Regions from separate parts of the Streptomyces erythrochromogenes genome, predicted to be linked through region 1. Evidence: riboswitches for the same ligand, from Rfam matches in the RefSeq annotation. Region 1 holds a riboswitch; the other holds the start of a gene.
The links. Region 1 has a riboswitch for cyclic di-AMP ahead of OHA91_RS22615 (transglycosylase family protein). Riboswitches for the same ligand answer to the same signal wherever they lie in the genome.
Positions count from the first base shown of each region.

Region 1 (2,957 bases):
TGACGGAGGGCGAGGCCACCGCGATGGCCTTCATCCTGCTCTTCGCCGGCTTCGAGACGACCGTGAACCTCATCGGCAACGGCGTCCACTCCCTCTTCATGAACCCCGTCCAGCGCGAGCGGCTGCAGAGCTCCCTGGCCGCCGGGGAGAGCGGGCTGCTGGCCACCGGTGTCGAGGAACTCCTGCGCTACGACGGCCCCGTGGAGCTGGCGACGTGGCGGTTCGCGACCCAGCCGCTGACCCTCGGCGGCGAGCGCATCGAGACCGGCGATCCGGTCCTGGTCGTCCTCGCGGCCGCCGACCGGGACCCCGAGCGGTTCGCCGATCCGGACACCCTCGACCTCTCCAGGACCGACAACCAGCACCTCGGGTACGGGCACGGCATCCACTACTGCCTGGGCGCGCCGCTCGCCCGGCTCGAAGGGCAGACCGCTCTCGCGACCCTGCTGACGCGCCTGCCCGATCTGGAACTGGCCGTTCCACCCCAAGACCTGCGCTGGCGTGGGGGGTTGATCATGCGAGGGCTACGCACTCTTCCCGTTCGCTTCACGGCTCAAAACACTTGTGCGACATCTGATTAAAAGTCAGATTCAGCTTGAACTTGTGACAATCGTTCGAAGGCCGCTAGGTTCTGCCGTTACCCCGCTGTTATGCGAAAGGTGATCCCTCATGCTCTCCGGGAACGGCCGTCACAGACGCCCCCGCCAGGTCCCCGCGCTGGTTGTCACAGCCGGAGTCACTGGCTCTGCGCTGGCCATGCCGCTGCTGGCAGCCACCAGCGCGACCGCTGCCGACACCACCACCTGGGACAAGGTGGCCGAGTGCGAGAGCGGCGGCTCGTGGAGCGCCAACTTCGGCAGTGGCGCTTACGGCGGTCTCCAGTTCACCCAGGAGCAGTGGCAGAACGCCGGCGGTCTGGACTTCGCCGAGCGCGCCGACCTCGCGAGCCGCTCGCAGCAGATAGCCGTGGCCGAGCGTGTGCTGGCTTCCCAGGGCCCGCAGGCCTGGCCGCTGTGCGCGGCCTCGGCCGGACTGGACCAGCAGGGTCCGGCCGCCGTCGTCGACCCCGGTCTGCCGGGCAGCCCCGGTGCGGTGGGCCCCGCGCCGTCCCGCCCCGACGACACGGTGCCCTCCACCACGGGCGGCAAGCCGGCCACGGACTTCGGGCTCCCGACCGCGGAGACCCCGAGCCCTTCGGGCAGCCCCTTCCTGATTCCCGACGCTCCGTCCGTCGGACTGCCCGTCATGCCCGCGCCCGACGTCCCGACGACGCCGCCGGCCGACCCGGGCACCCCGGTCGCCCCGACCGACCCGACGACCCCGCCGGTGACCCCCGCCGACCCGACGGCCCCGACCCTCCCGGCGGACCCGACGGCGCCCACGACCCCGCCGGTCACCCCCAGTCCGTCCCCGGCCGACCCGACCGCCCCCGTGGCACCGACGACCCCGGCGACCCCGGACGCCACTCCCGCCGAGGGCAACGGCAAGCACCGCGGTGCCCCCTCCCCCGAGGAGGGCGCCCCGTCCGATGCCGCGTCGGACCCCGTCTACACGGTGCAGGCGGGCGACAGCCTGGCGACCATCGCGGATGCCAAGGGCCTGAAGGGCGGCTGGAGCGGGCTCTACGCGGCCAACGAGCAGGTCATCGGCGGAGACGCCAACCTGATCAAGCCCGGGCAGAACCTGGATCTAACCACCTAATAAGGACAGTTGGTTCGACCGGAAAGACCTGATTGTCTGTTTTCTGTAAGTGAGACATGTGTCTCTTCCGGTCAACTGGCGTGTCCCGCCCCGGGGGTTCCGCAAACCCCGTTCTCACCTGCGCAAACACCCCCATGGGGAGCGCAAGTAGGGGCCGTTTCTCCCCGATGTTCCTGGTTGAGCATCGGGGAGGGACATGTCTACCTTCTGATTCGCCCGCCACCGCGGGCTCCTTCGACCGCATCGCCGAATCCTGCCGGCGGACGGGGGGAACAGTCGTCGCGTCAAGCGCCGAAGGCAGGAGCGGGGGAACCAAGGTAGGTGCCGCGAGCGGCCGTTGAGAGACGGTCACGCAACCGGCTTGGGGTTAAGCGGGGCGCAAGGTCGCACCGCCGGGCACTCACAGGCCCGAACCCGACAGCTCACCTCGTAGGCGTCGGTGAGGAGAAACCTCATGCTGCTTTCCGGCAAGGGCAAGCATCGTCGCGGTTCCAAGGCCGTTCGCATCGTCACGCTCGCCGGTGTCGCCGGTGTGGCCGTCGCCGCCCCCCTGATGACCGCGGGCGCCGCCAGTGCCGCCACCGCGTCCGAGTGGGACAAGGTCGCGCAGTGCGAGTCCGGTGGCAACTGGTCCATCAACACGGGCAACGGCTACTACGGCGGACTGCAGTTCTCGTCCTCCACGTGGGCCGCGTTCGGTGGCAAGTCGTACGCGGCGCAGGCCAACCAGGCCTCGAAGGCGCAGCAGATAGCCGTGGCCGAGAAGGTCCTCAAGAAGCAGGGCAAGGGCGCCTGGCCGCACTGCGGCAAGGGTCTGTCGAACTCGTCCTACACCGGTGGCGGCTCCACCGAGACCCCGGCTTCCACCAAGCCGAAGGCCGAGACGAAGAAGACCGAGACCAAGAAGACCGAGACCAAGGCCGCGCCGAAGAAGGACACCAAGCGCACCGAGGTCCCGACCACCCGCTCCGAGCGCACCGAGGCTCCGGCCGCGCCGAAGACCGGCAACGGCTCGTACGAGGTCAAGCCGGGCGACACCCTGGGCACCATCGCCGAGGCCAACGGCGTCAAGGGCGGCTGGCAGCAGCTCTTCGAGCTGAACAAGGACATCGTCTCGGACGCCGACCTGATCTACCCCGGTCAGAAGCTGAAGCTCAGCTGAACGCTGCGGCAATAGCCGCAAAAGCGTACGCACACGCAGAATTCCCACCGCCCGGCGCCCTTCCCCCCACGCGCCGGGCGGCGGTGTGTGCGGC
Region 1 covers NZ_CP108036.1:4,954,698-4,957,654, forward strand. Annotated here, with positions in the region: gene OHA91_RS22605 (cytochrome P450 family protein) at 1-581, shown strand, start outside; gene OHA91_RS22610 (transglycosylase family protein) at 757-1,701, shown strand; cyclic di-AMP (ydaO/yuaA leader) riboswitch at 1,981-2,152, shown strand; gene OHA91_RS22615 (transglycosylase family protein) at 2,156-2,863, shown strand.

Region 2 (2,957 bases), 2.6 Mb from region 1:
CCCGCACGAGCTGGCCAACCCACAGCGCCGCGCCGCCAAGCAGCTCTCCAAGGAGCTCTTCCCGGCGTCCCTGCGGATGTCCCGGCCGCGCCAGGGCACCGAGGAGACGGTCGCGCGGATCGACTCCGCCGCCGTACGCGCCTTCTACGAGGCCCACGTACGCCCGGCCACCGCCACCGCGGTGGTCGTCGGCGACCTGACCGGCATCGACCTTGACGCCGTGCTGGCGGACACCCTGGGCGCCTGGACCGGCGACACCGGCCAGGCCCGCCCCGTCCCGCCGGTGACCGCCGACGACACCGGCCGCGTGGTCATCGTCGACCGGCCCGGCGCGGTCCAGACGCAGCTGCTGATCGGCCGGATCGGGGCGGACCGCCACGACCGGGTATGGGCGGCCCAGGTGCTCGGCACGTACTGCCTGGGCGGCACCCTCACCTCCCGCCTGGACAAGGTGCTGCGCGAGGAGAAGGGGTACACCTACGGGGTGCGCGCCTTCGGCCAGGTGCTGCGCTCCACCGCGGACGGCAAGGGCGCCTCGATGCTCGCCATCAGCGGCTCGGTGGACACCCCCAACACCGGGCCGGCGCTGGAAGACCTCTGGAAGGTGCTGCGCACCCTCGCGGAGGGCGGTCTGACCGACGCCGAACGCGATGTGGCCGTGCAGAACCTGGTGGGCGTGGCCCCGCTGAAGTTCGAGACGGCCGCCTCGGTCGCCGGCACCCTGGCCGACCAGGTCGAGCAGGAGCTGCCGGACGACTACCAGGCACAGCTGTACGCGCAGTTGGCCGAAACCGGCACGGTGGAGGCCACCACGGCGGTCGTGAAGGCGTTCCCGGCGGACCGGCTGGTCACGATCCTGGTGGGCGACGCCGCGCTGATCGAGGAGCCCGTGCGGGCCCTCGGGATCGGTGAGGTCACGGTCGTCACCAACTGACGCCACGGGCGCCCGGACTACGGGCAACTGACTCAGGGCGCAAGGGGCTCCGGCGGTTTTCCGCCGGAGCCCCTTTTTGTCCGTTTAGTGGTGAGGTTGCTTGTATGCGGTGTGGCGTACGCAACAAAAAGCCGCGTCTGTTTGGCGATTGACTGATGATCCGCCTAGCGTCGGGCGTGCTGTCCGTCAGTTGTGCCCGCCGCACCCGCGGCACCGGGCAGCGATCGCCGAGTCCCCGTCAGGCGCGAGCCTGGGGAGCCGGGGACCCACATCAGTCCCTGGGGTGAATCGGACCCCCTCGCAAGAGGAGGCCCGTAGGAGACCTTCCTGCTCCGAACCCGTCAGCTAACCCGGTAGGCGAGAAGGAAGGAAAGGATCAAACCCTTCATGGCGTTTGGCAGTCGTCCCGCTGGTACCGGCAAGCACCGTGGTTCCAGCCGCCTGAGCAAGAAGACCGCCGGCTACGCCGGTATCGCCGCGATCGCCACCACGGGTGTGGTCGGCTCCCTCGCCGCCCCGGCCTTCGCCGCGGACAACCACAGCAGCTCCGCCCCGGAGAACGGGCTGGGTGCCGTCGTCGTCGCCGAGGACCTCGCGGGCGACATCGCGGACCAGGCCGAGTCCCAGCAGCGCGCCGCCGAGCACGCCGCCGCCAAGGCGCAGGCCGAGGCCGACGCCAAGCAGAAGGCCGCCGAGGCCAAGCGCCTCGCCGAGGCCAAGGCGAAGGCCGAGCGCGAGGCCGCCGAGCGCGCCGCCCGCGAGGAGGAGCGCAAGCGCCTCAACACCTTCGTCTCCCCGCTGGACGACTCGTACGTCAGCACGCAGTACAAGGCGGGCGGCGGCATGTGGTCCTCCGGCAGCCACACCGGCATCGACTTCCACGCCGCCTCCGGCACCTCGGTCCACGCAGTGGGCTTCGGTACCGTCGTCGAGGCCGGCTGGGGCGGTGCGTACGGCAACAACGTCGTCATCAAGCACAACGACGGCACGTTCACGCAGTACGGCCACATGTCGTCGCTGAACGTCTCCGTCGGCCAGCAGGTCACCCCGGGCCAGCAGATCGGCCTGTCGGGCTCCACCGGCAACTCCAGCGGCCCGCACCTGCACTTCGAGGCCCGCAGCGGCTCGCAGTACGGCTCGGACATCGACCCGATCGCGTACCTGCGCTCGCACGGCGTCAGCCTCTGACCCTCCGCGCCGCCCACCGGGCACAGCGCGCAGCGCACAGCTTCACGAAGACCCCGCCTCCCGAGCCGGGGTCTTCGTGTTTTTGCGCTCCGACGCAATGTTTCGGATTTCTGTCCGCTCTCGAAATTATGCTGTGCTGCAATAGAGTCGATGCGTGCGCGTGAGCGCGCACGGGGGCTGGCGGTCGGAAATAGGCGGAGGTTCGGTCTTGCGTATTCCTGCGCACGCGGTATGCACGGCAATTCGCGACGACATCGTCTCCGGGGTGTTCGAACCAGGCGGTCGGCTGACCGAGGAGGTGCTGGCCCGCCGGTACGGAGTCTCGCGCGTCCCGGTCCGCGAGGCCCTGCGGACGCTGGAGTCCGAGGGCTTCGTGACCACGCGGCGGCACGCCGGGGCCTGTGTGGCCGAGCCGACCGCGCAGGAGGCGGCGGATCTGCTGGAGCTGCGGATGCTGCTGGAGCCGCTCGCGGCGGCCAGGGCCGCCCGGCGCCGCACCGACGCGCACCTCAAGGTGCTGCGCGGGCTGGTCAGGCTGGGTCAGGAGCGGGCCAGGCGGGGCCAGGGCGAGGATCTGCGGGCGCTGGGGGGCTGGTTCCACGAGACGCTCGCACAGGCCTCCGGCAGCCCCGGGCTGATCGCGCTGCTCACCCAGATGCGGCACAAGCTGGCGTGGATGTTCGTGGTGGAGGCGCCGGTCCGGCCCGCGGAGTCCTGGGCGGAACACGGCGCGATCGTGGACGCGGTGGCCCGCGGGGACGCCGAGCGGGCGCGGACGCTGGCCGCGGTCCACGCCGACCGCGCGGCCGCCGCGCACCGGCTGCGGCAGCGGCCG
Region 2 covers NZ_CP108036.1:2,403,244-2,406,200, reverse strand. Annotated here, with positions in the region: gene OHA91_RS10695 (M16 family metallopeptidase) at 1-934, shown strand, start outside; cyclic di-AMP (ydaO/yuaA leader) riboswitch at 1,150-1,308, shown strand; gene OHA91_RS10690 (M23 family metallopeptidase) at 1,322-2,122, shown strand; gene OHA91_RS10685 (GntR family transcriptional regulator) at 2,331-2,957, shown strand, end outside.
Region 2: another riboswitch for cyclic di-AMP. It lies ahead of OHA91_RS10690 (M23 family metallopeptidase); the one in region 1 lies ahead of OHA91_RS22615 (transglycosylase family protein).